2 regions of the Streptomyces sp. NPDC012835 genome follow, and region 2 is predicted to be linked to the other one. Evidence: riboswitches for the same ligand, from Rfam matches in the RefSeq annotation. Region 2 holds a riboswitch; the other holds the start of a gene.
What was found. Region 2 has a riboswitch for cobalamin ahead of ACFY6S_RS07740 (cobalamin biosynthesis protein). Riboswitches for the same ligand answer to the same signal wherever they lie in the genome.
Positions count from the first base shown of each region.

Region 1 (6,351 bases), on a different contig from region 2:
CCTGCACCGGCTCGGCCTTCTCCGGACATCGCCGGTACCGGACCCCCTCCAAGGAAACGTCCGACCCCAGCGGTGAACCCCCGGACGGCAGGGCGGTCAGGGCGCCGCGTTCAGCAGGTCGAGCGCGCTGTGCTGGCGTGCCGCGTCCGTCGTGTCGAGCGGTCCGTTCCAGCGCAGCCCGTACTGGCCGAGCGGATTGCGGTTCCGGGCGTACGCGGCGTCCGCCTGCCTGGACAGATAGGCCGTGTAGGGGTGGTCGGCGAGCGCCGCGTTGAGCTTGCCGAGGCCGCGGACGTGCGCGCCCTTGAAGGACGGGCCGTCCGCCCCGCAGTCACCGCCCTCGCACGGATCGCGCAGGATACCGCCGGTGTTCAGGGACGGGGAGGTGGTGGCCGCGTCGGCGATCTGCCGTGCCGTGGTGAGCAGTGCGGCGTCCTGGGTGGCCCGGTTCAGTTCCGTGAGCGCGCCGAGCAGCACGCCCTGGTTGTACGACCAGACGGCGGCGCCGTTGTTGCGGCAGGTGGACAGATCGATGCCGTCGTTCACCAGGTGCGAACCGTTGACCATCCCGGTCCCCTGGAACCACGACCAGCCGGCGCGGGCCCGGCCCAGATGGACGGTGTCGCCGGGTACGCGGTTGTGCAGGGCCGCGTTGAGCTGGATGTAGAGGGAGTTGGCGATGGCGTTCTTGTAGGTCTTCGCGGTGCTCCACCACACACCGCCGCCGCAGACACCGTCCCAGTAGGAGGCCATGTGATCGGCGTCCGCGCGTGCGGTGTTCAGATAGCGGCTGTCACCGGTCGCGTCGTACGCGGCGACCCAGGCCAGCCCCCACCACCCGGTGTCGTCGATGTAGTCGTTCCGGAACTGTCCTGCCTGAGCGTTGAGTTGGCGATTGTAGGTGTTGGCGATGGCGTAGCGATAGCTGGTCATTCCCGAGACGCGGATGTTGTCGATGACCGCGGTGAGCGCGTTGGCCGAGTTCCACCAGCCGGTGGTGTCGAACAGCCCCGTGCCGTTGTTGTAGAACTGCATCTGCGCCGTGGCCGCGGCCGTCCGGCGGTCCCACGCGTTCCAGGTCGTGCGCGCCCAGGGTGTGCAGGCGATGTCCGTACGGTCGCCGGCCCTGCCGCAGGCGCGCAGGGCGCCGACCCCGTTGGTGTTCCAGTCGTCCACGTTGTACATGAGGGTGCGCCGGCCGCGCTGTCCGGCGGGTACGACGGTGGCGCCGAGGCGGCTGCCGGAGCTCCAGGTGCGCCCGCCGTCGAAGGACCGGTCGAGCCAGACCTCGTCGCCCGGGCTGCCGTTGTCCGTCGAGGCCCAGCCCATCGCGTCCCGGTCGTCGAAGTGGAGGGCGATCGAGCGGGAGAAGAGCGTGGTGGAGACGGGGATACGGTCCTGCGGCGAGAGCGCGGGGTCGCGCGCGTCGCAGTACGCGTTGCAGATGGCCGCGGTCGGGGCGGCGCCCACGGCCGCCGCCGGGGCCACGGCTTGGGGGGTCAGGGCGACGAGAAGCGCCACGGCGAACAGTGCCACCAGGTGACGCATCCGGACCGACAACGTTTTCCACATGGGCGGCTCCGGGATCGGCGGGGTGGCTGAGAGCGCACCCGGAACGTATGGCAATGACGTGCCCACGTCAATGCGTCGGGAATTCCCCCGTCCCTGGAGGCGGTCGCGGTACGCGGGCGTTCCCGCGAGGGCGGTGTCACCGGAAGCGCGCGGGACGCGGACTCCGGGGACCGCGCCGGATCTCCATCGGCTTCCTGGGTCCCGTCCCGTCGATGACCTGGCGATATCACGTTCCTCCGGGGCGCCGGGGAGGTGCCCCCTTGCTGACAGCAGGGAGAACGGGGTGGAAGGATGGCCGGAGCAACAAGGCGACGGCGGTCCGAGGAAGCCGGTGGAAATCCGGCGCGGTCCCGCCACTGTGATCGGCGAGCGAGCCCCGCACACGACCACTGCCCGCACAGGGTGGGAAGGCGCGGCGCGAGCCTCGACCCGAGAGCCAGGAGACTCACGCGGTCGCCTCCTCGACGGACCACCGGGGCGGATCTCCCCGGAAGAGAGGAACGATGCGGCATGTCCGCCGACACCGTCCCGCCCGGCCGCGAACCGGCGCCCTGCCGGGTTGTCGTGTGCCGTGACTGCTGCTGCGGCAGCCCGAAGATACCCGGCGTCGACCACGCCGCCCAGACCGCGCGGCTGCGCGCCCAGGTGCCCGTGCGGGTCTCCGCCTGCCTGGACGTCTGCGAACAGGCCAACGTCATCGTCGTCCAGCCCTCCGCCGAGGGCCGCGCCGCCGGTGCCCGGCCCGTCTGGCTGGGGCTGGTCAACGATCCGGACGCGACCGAGGACATCGCCGCCTGGGCACGTGCCGGCGGGCCGGGCGTCGCACCCCGGCCGGACATACTCGACCTCTACACCATCAGGCCACCGCGACGGCGTACGGCCCCCTGACCATACGGACGGAGAGCCGGACTGGAGAGGCAGGAACCGTGGACGAAGCCCGTGCCCCCGCCGCGGCCGTCACCGCCGCGCTGCGTGACGTGGCGGGCCTCGGCGGCTTCTTCGCCCTGCACGTCGGCGGACCGGACGACGGCTGGCATCCGGTGGCCCGGTCCTACGCGGCGGGTTTCGGCGATCTCGCGCAGGCCGTCGCCCGCCGCCACCACACCACGGAACCGCGCATCGACGTCTCCGTCGCCCAGCTCGGTCACGCCGCCCGCCTCTGGTCCCCGGCCCTGGCGTGCGTCGTCCTGCACGGGATCGTCCTCGACCTGGAGGGACTGCACCGAGCCGACGACGGACCGGCCCTGCGTGTGCCCCGTCCGGCCGGCCGGCACGTCGACCGGCTGGACGACGATCCCGCCCGCGCCCTGTACACGCAGGTCACACGTCACCTGCTGGCACTGGCCGACGGACTGCGCGTCAAGGTCGCCCCCCGTCTGCTGGACGGCAACTCCGCCTCGGCGCTGGCCGGGGCCGCGCACGCCCTGCTCGCGGCCCGTCCCGCCGTACGAGGGCCGCTCACCGACCTCACGGCCGCACTGCTGGGCACCGGACGCCTGGCCGGCACCGGAGTGATCACCGGCCCCGACCTCGCGTTCCGCCGCCGAAGCTGCTGCCTCTACTACCGCGCGCCGAACGGTTCGAAATGCGGAGACTGCGGACTTGCCGACCACACGGCCGAACCAGCCCTAGGATGAGGCGACTTCCGCGCCCGGAGAGACCGAAGGACCACGGACACGGAAGGGCGTCACCACGTACGGCACGACCATCGCACACGCACGTGACCGGGGGGTGAACCGGTGGGAATCCGGCACCGGCCCGCAACCACGAGCGGCCCTCGGGCCGTGAGTCGGGGAACCCGGCGCGTGCTCGTCACCGCTTGCCACTGTCATGGTCCGCAGCGCGAAGCCGAGAGTTCCTCGTGCCGCGGGCCCGACCCGCACCAGGAAGGCTCCGCCATGCCGCGCACCGTACGCGTCTCCCGCGCACCACGTCACCTGATCGCCGCCACGGCCCTCGGCCTGGCGCTCGCCGCCGCCCCGTCCGCCGCGCACGCCGCCCCCGCCTCCGGAGCCACGGGCACGTCCGGTACGAACGCGCCCGTCAAGGTCACGGTCACCGTGCAGGGGCCCGACGGCCTCCTCTTCGAGGGGAGGATCAGGACGCGCGGGCACGAGGTCACCACCGCCACCGGTGGCACGCACAGGTGCGACGGCACCAACGGCGGAGCCCATCCCACCGCCGTGCCGACACCGACCGCCGCCCTCGACGACGCCGCCCGCAAGCGGGGCTTCACCTGGGACGGCACCTGGTATGCGTCCTTCGAAGACTTCTCCGTCGAGACCGTCAAGGATGTCAGCGGTGGCGGTGCCGCCTACTGGAACATCTCCGTCAACGGCACCCCGACCCCCGTGGGCGGCTGCCAGTTCGCGCTGAACGCCGGGGACAAGGTGGCGTTCACCTGGACTGCCCTCTGATCCCGCCGCTCACCGTGGCGCGCCGGCCGGGGACGGCCGTACCTCGTCCTCGGTGACGGCCGCTCCGGCGGACGGGCCCGCCCGGCGACCGTCTCGCGAACCTTCGCGAGACGGTCCGGCGGGGCGCGGCCCGTGGACCACTTGGGGCCGCAGGGCGGCCCACGATGCCGGCCGGCGGAAGTGGAGGGCCGGGGGAGCCGAGGGCGGCGGCCTGTTCCGCCGTGTCGCGTCAGTGGCTGATGACGACCTTGCCGAAGCGTGATCCCGTCTCGAAGTGGCAGAACGCCTCCGGGGTCTCCTCGAACGGGAAGACGCGGTCGATCACCGGCCGCAGCCGGTGCCCGCGGACGACCCGGTTCATCCGCTCGAAGTCGCTCCGGCTGCCCACGCTGATCGTCCTGAGCGTCGCGCCGCGCTGGAAGAACCGCGTCAGGTCCATGCCGTCGCCCGCCGCGAGGTTGCCGACGAGGGAGATCCGTCCGCCGTGGGCGACGGCGGTGATCGACTGGGAGATCGTCCCGGCACCGCCGATCTCCACGACGAGATCGGTACCGCGGCCGTCGGTCAGCTCCCGTACCCGCGCCCCCCATTCCGGCGTGCCGACGTAGTCCACGACATCGGACGCGCCGAGGGCGCGGAGGCGTTCGGCCTTCTCCGCACTGGAGGTGGTGGCCAGCACGCGGGCGCCGGCCGCGCGGGCGAATTGCAGCGCGAAGACGGACACGCCGCCCGACCCCTGGACGAGCACCGTGTCGCCCGGACCGATCCCGGACACGGCCGACCACGCGGTGAGCGCGGCGCACGGAAGCGTGGCCGCCTCCTCGAAGGACAGATGCTCCGGCACATCGGCCACGCTGTGCTCGGAGACGGCGATGTACTCGGTGAGCCATCCGTCGCGCTGCACCCCGTACAGCTCACCCCAGCCCTCGAAGGGGCCGTGGATCCAGCCCGGATGGAAGGTGCTCGCGACGCGGTCCCCGGCCCGGAACCGCGAGACGCCGTCCCCGACCGCCTCGACGACGCCCGCGCCGTCGGAGAGCGGGACCCGCCCCGGCGGCACGGCGACCGAGTATCTTCCGTTGGCGATGAGCAGATCGCGCGCGTTGAGCGAGCTGGCCCTGACCCGTACGAGCACCTCGCCCGCCGCCGGAACGGGCACCGGGCGCTCCACCGGGGAGAGTGGTCCGCCGTCGCCGTTCACCTGGAATGTCCGCATCGCTCGTCCCTCGTCCGTAGAACCGATGCCTGCACGCTAGCGCCGGTCGGCTGGACGGAATGTATCCTCGCGTCCGGGATTTGGTTCCGATCGTCCAGGAGAGGAGAGGGCATGGACCCGGTCGACGAGCTCCTCACCACGATGAAGATCGAGAACTCGCGGTATGTACGGGTGGACGCGCGTGCGCCGTGGGGCATCTCGTTCCCTCCCCGGCACCTCGCCCGGCTGCTGCTGATCTCCAGCGGATCGTGCCGGCTGACCTCGGACGTCCTCACCGAACCGCAGCGCCTCACGGCGGGCGACTGCCTCCTGGTCCGGGCGGGTGTGGACTTCGCGCTCCAGGACGCGCCGGGCAGCGAAGCCGTCGACTGCGACGGGGTGTTCGCCCGGGCGCCCGGCAACGTGGCGCGGGCCGGGGGCGACGGCGAGCTGACCGAGATCGTCTCCAGCCGGTTCGCTTTCGACGCCGCGGCGGCCGAGCCGCTGTTCGCGCTCCTGCCGCCGTTGTTCCGGCTGCGTCCGGACAACACGTCGGGCCGGCTGTTGCGCGCCACGTTCGACCTCGTCGCGCAGGAGAGCGAGGCGGCCGGGATCGGCGCCGGCTTCGTCACGAGCCGGCTGTCCGACGTCCTGTTCGTCCAGGCGCTGCGGGCCTGCTGGGCGACGGTCGGCGCCGGTTCCGTCGGGTGGCTCGCCGCCCTGCGGGAGCCGCGGCTGTCCGTCGCCATGGAGGAGATGCACGCTGACCTGGCCCATCCGTGGACGGTTGACGCGCTCGCCCGCAAGGCGGGGATGTCACGCTCGGCGTTCGCCGCCCTGTTCAAGGAGAAAGCGGGTGACACTCCGCTGAGCTACCTCATGTCCTGGCGTATGTACCGGGCGAAGGTCCTGCTCCGGGAGACCGCGCTGAGTGTGCAGGAGATCGCGGTCAGGGTCGGTTACGACACCGGTACGGCGCTGAGCCGCGCGTTCGCGCGCAGGGAGGGCATGTCACCGGGGGCCTGGCGGCAGTCGGCGGTCGGGCGGGCCGCCGGGTCGGGGGAGGGCGGCAACGGGAGGGAGAAGGCCGCCGCACCGGAACGGGGGGCACCGGACAGGACTGCCTGACGCGGCGGGCGGGCCGGAGGCCACGGACGGGCCGCGGCC
Region 1 is NZ_JBIBBW010000004.1:158,856-165,206, reverse strand. It holds gene car (carboxylic acid reductase) at 1-76, shown strand, start outside; gene ACFY6S_RS18955 (glycoside hydrolase family 76 protein) at 97-1,572, opposite strand; cobalamin riboswitch at 1,894-2,019, shown strand; gene ACFY6S_RS18950 ((2Fe-2S) ferredoxin domain-containing protein) at 2,083-2,460, shown strand; gene ACFY6S_RS18945 ((2Fe-2S)-binding protein) at 2,499-3,209, shown strand; gene ACFY6S_RS18940 (DUF4430 domain-containing protein) at 3,471-3,989, shown strand; gene ACFY6S_RS18935 (NAD(P)-dependent alcohol dehydrogenase) at 4,219-5,205, opposite strand; gene ACFY6S_RS18930 (AraC family transcriptional regulator) at 5,317-6,312, shown strand.
Region 1: linked by a shared signal. The riboswitch ahead of ACFY6S_RS18950 ((2Fe-2S) ferredoxin domain-containing protein) and the one ahead of ACFY6S_RS07740 (cobalamin biosynthesis protein) in region 2 are both predicted to bind cobalamin.

Region 2 (9,975 bases):
GCGCGGGGTCGCGCATCCGCTCCACCCGCAGCACGTCATGGGCCTTGAGCAGCCCGGCGGCGAGCGGTGTGCGCCCGCCCGTGGGCAGCGATTCGAGCCGCGCCGCCGCCGCGTCCACCGACGAGGTGGGCGGCAGCGCCACCTCCGCCTCCTTGCCCCGGAAGGTGACCAGACCGACCTTGTCCCGCCGCTGGTAAGCGTCCAGCAGCAGCGAGAGCACCGCGCCCTTCACCGCGCTCATCCGCTGCCGGGCCGCCATCGAACCGGAGGCGTCGACCACGAACAGCACGAGATTGCCCTCGCGCCCCTCCCGCGTCGCCTGCCGCAGATCGTCCTTGCGCACCACCAGACCGGTGCCGACCCGCCCGCGCGCCCGCTGGTGCGGCGCCGCCGCCCGCACGGTCGCCGAGAGATGCAGCTTGGTCAGCGCGCCCCGGGGCCGCCGGGACCCGGTCGTCCTGCCGTGTTCGGTACGGGCCCGGGAGCGCCGTCCGGTCGCGCCCTCGCCCAGACCGGGCACGCTGAGCGTCTTCGTACGGAACGGCTCGGTGGCGCCCACGGCCGCCTGCTCACCGGCTCCCGCCCCGCCCGCGCGCTGCTGGGGCTGGGGTGCGGGCTGCGCCTCGGGCTGTTCGGTCCCGGTGCTGTCCGGCGTGTCGTCCTGGCCCGAGGGGGACTCGCCGGGCGCGCCGGGGTCCCGGGGGTCCTCGGGGCCGCGCTGCGGCGGCAGCCCGCCACCGCCGCCGGGGCCGTCAGGACCGTCCGGGCCGTCGGGGTCCGGGTCGTCGTCCCCCTTGTACTCCTCCAGCGTGTCGTCGAGCTTCTCCTCGTCCAGCCCCGGCGCGTCGAAGGGATTGCGCCGCCGCCGGTGCGGCAGCGCGAGCAGCGCGGCCTGCCGTACGTCCTCGGCCAGCACGTCCGTACGGCCCGCCCAGGCGGCCAGCGCCGTCGCGGTCCGCGCCATCACGATGTCCGCGCGCATCCCGTCCACCTCGAACGCGGCGCAGGTCGCGGCGATCTGGAGGAGCGCCGCTTCGCCGAGCCGCACCTCGGGCAGCAGCGCCCGCGCGGTCGCGATCCGCTCCCGCAGCGCCGTCTCCTCGCCGGCCCAGCGCGCGGCGAACGCGGCCGGGTCGTCGTCGTACGCGAGGCGCCGCCGCACCACCTCCACCCGCGACTCCGGTTCACGGGAGGCCACGACCTCGACCGTCAGCCCGAAGCGGTCCAGCAGCTGTGGCCGCAGCTCGCCCTCCTCGGGGTTCATCGTCCCGACCAGCAGGAAGCGCGCGGCGTGCCGGACGGAGACGCCCTCGCGCTCGACGTACGAGGCGCCCATGGCGGCGGCGTCCAGCAGCACGTCGATCAGATGGTCGTGGAGGAGGTTGACCTCGTCGACATAGAGGACCCCCCGGTGCGCGTCGGCGAGCAGCCCCGGCTCGAACGCCTTCACGCCCTCGGACAGCGCCCGCTCGATGTCCAGCGCGCCGACCAGCCGGTCCTCGGAGGCGCCGACCGGCAGCTCGACCACCCGGGCGGCCCTGGCCGCGCCGGGACCCGGCTCGTGCGGCCCGTCCGGGCACCCGGGGTCGGGCGCGCCGGGGTCGCAGCTGAACCGGCAGCCGGGGACGACCCTCAGCTCGGGCAGCAGCGCCGAGAGCGCCCGCACGGCCGTGGACTTGGCCGTGCCCTTCTCGCCGCGTACGAGCACCCCGCCCACGGCGGGACTGACCGCGTTGAGGACCAGCGCGAGCCGCAGATCGTCCATGCCCACGACTGCGGTGAACGGAAAGGGTGTGCTCATGTACGGATCGCTCCTTCGAAGATGACGCTCGGGGCTCGCATACGACCGACCGGGGAGACGCTCACGGCGCCCCCGGGGGAATGAAGGGCAGCCCCGGCGGCGGCCCCTCCTCGATCAGCCGCAGCAGCGCGTCCGTGTCCGCGTGCTCCTCGACGAGGTCACCGAGGAGGTCGAGCTGTTCCTCGCGCAGCGCGCCGAAGCTCGTGTCGGGCGCCGGGACGAAACGCCGGCCGGCCGCCCGCGCCACCCCGGTCAGGAACCGCCGCCGGAACGCGTCGCTCTCCAGCGCCCCGTGCCAGTGCGTCCCCTGCACGGACCCCACCCGGCAGCCGTCGAGAGGCTGCCCCGCCGCGTCCGTGACGAACGCCTCACCGCCGAGCACCTCGGCGATCCCGTGGTGGATCTCGTACCCCTCGACCCGCTCGCCGAGGGCCGTCCCGACCGGCCGGGCGAGGGTCTTCTCCCGGTGGAACGCGACGCGCACCGGCAGCAGCCCCAGCCCGGACACCGTGCCCGCCCGCGACTCCACCTCGTCGTCGATGCGCTCGCCCAGGACCTGGTAGCCGCCGCAGATCCCCAGCACGGGACGGCCCTCGGCGGCCCGCCGGGCGAGGGCGTCCGCGAGTCCGCGCTCGCGCAGCCACGCCAGCGCCCGCACCGTGCCGCGGGTGCCCGGCACGACCACCAGATCCGCGTCGGCCAGCTCCTGCGGCCGGTCCACGAACCGCACGACGACCCCCGGCTCGGCCGCCAGCGCGTCCACATCCGTGAAGTTCGACATCAGCGGTACGGCGCAGACCGCGACCCGCAGCACATCCTCGCCGTACGGGGCAGCCACCGCCGACTCGCGCACCGTGCCGCGCAGGGAGACACGCAGCCCGTCCTCCTCGTCGATGCCCAGACCGTGCCGGAAGGGCAGCACGCCGAGCGTCGCCCGCCCGGTCAGCCCGCGCAGCATCTCCAGACCGGGCTCCAGCAGCGACACGTCGCCCCGGAACTTGTTGACGAGATAGCCCGCGAGCAGCTCCTGGTCCTCCGGCGCCAGCAGCGCCGTCGTGCCGAAGAACGACGCGAAGACCCCGCCCCTGTCGATGTCCCCGACCACGACCACCGGCAGCCGCGCGGCCCGCGCGATGCCCATGTTGACGATGTCCGTACGGCGCAGATTGATCTCGGCCGGGCTGCCCGCGCCCTCGCAGATCACCGCGTCGTGGCCGGCCCGCAGCTCCTCCAGGCACTCCAGTACGGTGCCGAGCAGCGCCTCGCGCCGGCCCCCGTGGTAGTCGGTCGCGCTCAGTTCCCCGACGGGCCGACCCATCAGCACCACCTGGCTGCTGCGGTCGCCGCCCGGCTTGAGGAGGACGGGGTTCATCAGCGCGGTCGGCTCCACCCGCGCGGCCTGCGCCTGCATCGCCTGGGCGCGCCCGATCTCGGCGCCCTCACGCGTCACGAACGAGTTCAGGGACATGTTCTGCCCCTTGAACGGCGCCACCTTCAGCCCGCGTCGCGCCAGCCACCGGCAGATTCCCGCCGTGACGACGCTCTTGCCCGCGTCGGAGGTGGTCCCGGCTATCAGGAGACCACCGCCGCGCCCGCCCCGGCTCATCCGTTCCTCCTTCGCGCGGCCGACCGCCGCATGGCGCCGTACCCGATCCGGCCGGCCACACAGGCCGCCAGGGCCAGCGCGTTGACCCGGCGCGACAGGCGTACCGCGCGTTCGATGTCCCCGACCTCGACGGGCCGCCCGCCGCCGTTCAGCACCGGCCGGTGCTCGACCCGGCCGCCGTACGCGAGGGTGCCGCCCAGCCGTACCCCCAGCGCGCCCGCGAACGACGCCTCCACCGGGCCCGCGTTGGGGCTCGGGTGCCGCGCCGCGTCCTGCCGTACGGCCCGCAGCGCGCCGCGCGGATCGCCGCCCGCGACGATCGCGAGCGCGGTGGTCAGCCGGGCGCCCGGCCATCCGGCGGCGTCGTCGAGCCGCGCGGAGGCCCAGCCGAAGCGGCGGTACCGCGCGCTCCTGTGCCCCACCATCGCGTCCAGCGTGTTCACGGCCCGGAACCCGGCCAGCCCGGCGGGACCCGCGACGGCGCCCCACACCAGCGCGCCCACGACGGCGTCCGAGGTGTTCTCGGCGACGGACTCCACGACGGCCCGCGCGATCTGAGCCGCGTCCAGCGCCTGCGGGTCCCGCCCGCACAGGTGCGGCAGCCGCTCCCTGGCCCCCTCGACGTCCCCGGCGGCCAGCGCCGCGCCGATCGCCCGCGCCTCGCGGCCCAGCGAGGTCCCGCCGACCACGGACCAGGTGGCGGCGGCGGTGAGGGCGGTGGCGACGGCGGGACGGTGGCGTACGGCACGGGCCGCCAGCGCGGCGGCCCCGGCGGCGCCACCGGCGCACACCGCCGTGTGCAGCGCGCCCCAGCCGCGGTGGTCGCGCCACAGGACGCGCTCGACGGCCCCGGCCGCCCGGCCGAACGCCGCGACCGGATGGCCCCGGCGGGGGTCGGCGAGGACCAGGTCGGCCAGCAGGCCGGCGGTGGCACCGTAGGCGAAGACCCGCTCGGCGACGGCTGAGCCGCCGCCGCGCGCGGCGGCGGAAGCGCGGCCAGGCATGGCGAAATTGTCCTCACTCAGGGTCCGCGCCCCGGTTCGACGTGACGCGGCGGCAGGAGTTCCTGGCTTCCGGAGCGGCCACGCGGGTCGCTCGCGGTGACAGTGGCGGGACCGCGCCGGATTCGCACCGGCTTCCTCTTCTGCCGCCGTGTATGGCCCCGGCAGTCCACCACGCCGTCGAAAGACCCGTCAACTCCGCCTTGACCTGCGACGGGGCAGTGTGCCGAGCCCCACACGAGGTGGCGGGTCAGGCCACGATCAGATAGATCCCGTACGCCACGGCGGCCAGACAGAGTGCGAAGCAGACGCAGGCGCCCGCCGTGCGGACGGCCACGGCCGATCCGGTGGCGCCGGGCCCGGCGCCCCGCGCGCCGCTCTCGGCCGGCTGCCGCTCCGGCCTGGCGAGGGCCACGATGCCCAGGGTGAACAGGCCCACCAGGGCCACGGTGGTCACGAGACTGACGCCGAAGACGGAGCCGAGCGCCGCCCAGTCGATGTTCATGCGATGACTTCCTTCAGACCGTGGCGGTGCGCGCGGGCTCACCGGCGGGACCGGTGGGGGCGTGGATGGTGGCCGACAGATCCTGCGCGGACCCGGCGGGCGGCGGGGTGACGGCGACGACGGCGGTCGTCACGACATCCGTCACGTCGGGGGCCGCGGTGGCCGGGGACTCCGCGCCGTCGGTGACGTTCGTGTGGTCTATCGGCTGCCGCCGCGAGACGAGCCAGATCGCTCCCGATCCCGCGACGAGCAGGACGGCGACGGCCGCGATCCCCCAGGTGCCCTGACCGGTGAGGAACTCGGCGCCCGCGGCGACCAGTCCGGCGGCCGGCAGGGTCAGCCCCCAGGCGACGAACATCCGGGTGGCGGTGGACCAGCGGACCACCCCGCCCTTGCGGCCGAGACCGGCGCCCATCACGGCGCCGGAGCAGGACTGCGTGGTGGAGAGCGAGAAGCCCAGGTGCGAGGAGGCCAGGATCACGGTCGCTGCGCTGGTCTGCGCGGCGAAGCCCTGCTGCGGGCGGAGATCGGTGAGCCCGGTGCCCATGGTGCGGATGATGCGCCAGCCGCCGAGGTACGTACCGAGCGCGATCGCCAGACCGGCCGAGACGATGACCCACACCGGCGGGTTGGAGCCCGGGGCGAGCACGCCGCCGGTCACCAGCGCGAGCGTGATGACGCCCATGGTCTTCTGCGCGTCGTTGGTGCCGTGCGCGAGGGAGACGAGACCGGCGGAGGCGATCTGGCCCGCGCGGTACCCCTTGGCGGTGGCCTTCTCGTCCGTGTTCCGGCCGATCCGGTACGTCAGCCTCGTGGCCAGCATGGCGGCCACACCGGCGACGACGGGCGCGGCGAGGGCGGGGATCAGCACCTTGGTGACGACGACGCCGCCGTTCACGCCGGAGGCGCCGACCGACATCAGCGTGGCGCCGATCAGACCGCCGAACAGCGCGTGCGAGGAGCTGGAGGGCAGACCGAGGAGCCAGGTGAACAGATTCCAGAGAATCGCGCCGACGAGCGCCGCGAAGATCACTTCTGTTCTGATGCCCTGTTCGTTGATGAGGCCGCCGGAGATCGTTCTGGCGACCTCCACCGACAGGAACGCGCCGACAAGATTCAGGACCGCGGACATGCCCACCGCGACCTTGGGCTTCAGAGCGCCGGTCGAGATGGTGGTGGCCATCGCGTTGGCGGTGTCGTGGAAACCGTTCGTGAAATCGAACACGAGAGCTGTCACGATCACGATCGCGAGCAGCAGCGTGATGTGTTCCATTGACCTGACCCAGGCAATCGTTCGACGTCGGTGGCCTCGGTGAACGTAAGGAGTCAGGGTGAACGGAAGATGAACTGGGCGGGACTTCGCGGTGTTCGCTCTCGCGGAGCCCTCCGTCATCGGTTCACCGAGACGGCACTGCCCTCGGCCCGGCACCTGACAGGATCGGCCCATGACGCATCGGAGAGGGCGCGACACGACGGAAGAGGCATGGCGGGAACTGGTCGCCACCGCCCGCAGGACGGCTGCCGAGGGGCTGGTCGTCGGCACCTCGGGGAATGTCTCCGTCCGGGTCGGTGATCTGGTCCTGGTCACACCGAGCGGAGTGCCGTACGACCGGCTCACCCCCGAGGACACCGTCGCCGTCGACCTCGAAGGGCGGCAGGTCGTCGGTGAGCTGGTCCCCACCAGCGAACTGCCCCTGCATCTGGCCCTGTACCGGGAGACCGAAGCGCTCGCCGTGGTGCACACCCACGCCGTGCACGCCACCGCCGTCTCCACGCTCGTTCCTGAGCTGCCGCTGATCCACTACATGGCGGCGGCCTTCGGCGGACCGGTCCGGGTCGCTCCGTACGCGCTGTACGGCTCGGCGGAACTGGCCGCGCACATGCTCGAAGCGCTGCGCGACCGCACCGGCTGTCTGCTCCGCAACCACGGCACCGTCACCTACGGCGCCGGTCTCGACCAGGCGTACGACCGCACGGCGCAGCTGGAGTGGATGTCCCGCCTCTGGCTCACCGCCGCCGCGCTGCCCGGACGTGCGCCCACGCTGCTGTCCGAGGAGCAGGTGGCCGAGGTGGGCCGGAAACTGAGCGGATACGGCCAGCGGGACGGCGACCGCCGGCCGCGGGACGGCGCCGAGGACTGACGGCCCCGCCCGCGAGCGCCCGCGCGCCCGTGCGCTCCGGGCCCGGACACCCCGACGGCCCCGCCCGGTGGCCCCGGCGGGGGGTGACCGCGAGACTGGGAGCGTGCGCCCGGCCAAAGCAACGGCAGCTGCCGTCACCACAGTCCTCGGGGTCGGCGCGGCCGCGGTCGCGGCCGGCCGGTACGCCAGCGATGCCGCGCTCAAGGCACCGCCGGGGCGGCCCCTGCCCAGCGACCCCCGTCTCACCGTCCACGCCACCGCGGCCGGGCAGGTCACCCTGACCCGCTGTCTCGCGGCCCTGCGCCCCGGCACGTACGGAATCCAGGGCCCCGGCGTGCACGCCGTCGTCGGGCCCGTCCTGCACGGCGTGGAACACCCGGCCGACACCGTCGTGCGCCGGCTGGAACGCGTCAGCCACGGCACCTTGCGCACCGGCACCCGGGTCCGCCTCACCCCGCAGGTCCACAGCGGCGACCCCGGCACCGCCCTCGGCCTGGAACACCGCGAGGTGTCGGTCCCCGGCGAGTTGGGCCCGCTGCCCGCCTGGTTCGTCCCCGGCACGCGGGACACCTGGGTGATCACCGTCCACGGCCTGGGCACCACCCGCGAGCACCCCATGAACATCATGGAGTTCCTGGCCGGACAGCAGCTCCCCGTGCTCGACCTCGCCTACCGGGGCGACCCCGGCGCGCCCCGTACCCCGGGCGGTCTCGGCCACCTCGGGGACTCCGAGTGGCGCGATCTGGACGCGGCGATCCGCTACGCCGTGCGGTACGGCGCCGAGCGCGTCGTCCTGCACGGCTGGTCCACCGGCGCCTCCATGGCCCTGCACGCCGCCGCCAACTCGGCGCTCAGCGAGCGGATCTCCGGGCTGGTGCTCGACTCGCCGGTGCTGGACTGGGAGGCCACCCTGCGCGCGCTGGCCACCGCCCGCCGGGTACCGGGGCCGCTGCTGCCGCTCGCGGTCAGGGCGGCCCAGGGCAGGACCGGGCTGCACGGCGACCGGCTGCTGGAAGCCGCCGACCCGCGCAATCTCCATGTGCCCACGCTGATCTTCCACGGCCCCGGCGACACCCTCGCGCCCTGGCAGCCCTCCCGGGAACTCGCCGCCCACCGGCCGGACCTCATCGGCCTGCACCCCGTGGCGCAGGCGCCGCACGCGGCCATGTGGAACGCCGATCCGACGGAGTACGAGGAGACGCTCCGGCGCTTCCTCACCCCCCTTATGTAGGCCCGCCCGTATCGCCCCTTCCGTACCCCTGTGAGCCCCTTCGGCAGCCCCGGTGCCCCGGCTGCCGGAGGGGCTCCCGCGCTGCCCCGGGAGACATCGCGGCAGGCTCCGTTTGGGCTTTCGGGCAGTCACCGGGAAGACTGCCCCCGTGACGTCCAGAAAGCCTGATGAGCAATTGGCGCGCAACTCCAGACTCCGACTCGTCCGCGCGCGGCCGTTGACCACGGCCCGACGGGCCGTGACCGGCGGGCGCGACCGGCCGGCACCCCGGCCGCCCGAGGGGACTCCGCCCCCGGCGGAGCTGGCCCGCCAGGCGAGGGAGGTGCTCGCCCACGCGGTACGGGTCGCCCGCTGGGCGGCCGGCGACCGGGACCCCGGCGCGGGCCCGCTCGCCGGGCCCGCGCGCGAACGGGCCGCCGCCGCGCTGGAGTTGACCCCGGAGCAGGTCGGTGCCGGCTGGGACCGCGCCAGGCTGGCCGGACTTGTCGAGCTGCACGGCGCCGCCGTACGTCCCGGCTGGCGGCTCCAGGCGTGGGACCGGGACGACAGTGCCGTCCAGCGCGGCTGGGTCGCCCTCTTCGACGCCTGGTCGCTGGTGCACCCCGCCCCCGACGACGTCGCCCCGGCCACGGTCGCCGAGGTCGTCGAGGCCGTCCCCCAAGTGCTCTCCCTCCTGCACCTGTCGGCCGGGCCCGTGACCGTACCGGCCCTGCTCGACCTGCTCCAGCAGCGCGTCGCCGAACTCCACGAGGAGCACTGCGAGGTCCCCTACGGGCCGCAGCCCGCCCCCGCAGCGCCGGGCACCCCCGAGCCGGTGGCCGAGGACCTGCTGCCCCCGCTGCTCGACTGGGCCCTGGAGGGGCTGGCCGGCGTCGGCGCGCTGACCCTGGGGGAGGGGCAGGCCACCCTCACTCCGCTCGGCAACTGGGCGGTCTGGGTCAAGCTGGAGCAGATCTGCGTCGCCGCCCAGAGCCCCGCGGGCAATATCGAGCAGTCCGCCGAGCACATGCTGCGCGGCTGCGCCCGGCTGACTCCCGGCCCGGCCCGCGCCGAGTACCGGGCCTGGCTCGCCGCCCGTACCGTCGGCAGCGCGGTCACCGAACTCCTCTCCGTCGCCCGGGGCGAGGACGCCCTGCTGCGCGGACTCGCCTTCGAGGCGCTGCGCGTCGTCGGGGCCCCCGCCGAGAGCGAGGTGCGCGCCGCGGCGTCCGATGTCTCGCTGCGGCCCTACGCCCTGCTCTGGCTCGCCGAGTACGAGGGGGCCGACCCCGACGACGCCTCCGAGGTGCTGACCCGCGAGGAGTCGACCTGGCTCTGGGTCGACACGGCGGCGGCCGTCGCCGACCACGGCGAGAGCGATCTGCTCGTACGCCATCTGGAATCCGCCGTGCAGGGCAATGTGCCCGCCCTGCTCGACGAGGTCAGGGCCATCGGCCATCCCCGTACGGTCCAGGTCCTGGTCGCCCTGGCCGCCGCCCATCCGGACCCGGCCCTGGCCAAGGCCGTGCGCCGCGCCGCCTTCCAGGTGCACACCGGAGGCTCCTGACCCGCGCCGCCGCTCCCGGCCGGCCGTTCCGGCCCGGCCGGGGGCGTACGCGCGACGGCCCCGCACGTCGCTGTCCGTCAGCGGAACGTGTCGCACCGCTCCACGTCGCCCGTGCCGTAGCCGGTGCGGAACCACTCCTGGCGC
Region 2 is NZ_JBIBBW010000002.1:46,531-56,505, reverse strand. It holds gene ACFY6S_RS07750 (putative cobaltochelatase) at 1-1,801, opposite strand, end outside; gene ACFY6S_RS07745 (cobyric acid synthase) at 1,863-3,407, opposite strand; gene ACFY6S_RS07740 (cobalamin biosynthesis protein) at 3,404-4,411, opposite strand; cobalamin riboswitch at 4,445-4,597, opposite strand; gene ACFY6S_RS07735 (hypothetical protein) at 4,659-4,913, opposite strand; gene ACFY6S_RS07730 (anion permease) at 4,927-6,186, opposite strand; gene ACFY6S_RS07725 (class II aldolase/adducin family protein) at 6,359-7,054, shown strand; gene ACFY6S_RS07720 (alpha/beta hydrolase) at 7,158-8,285, shown strand; gene ACFY6S_RS07715 (hypothetical protein) at 8,434-9,831, shown strand; gene ACFY6S_RS07710 (neutral zinc metallopeptidase) at 9,909-9,975, opposite strand, start outside.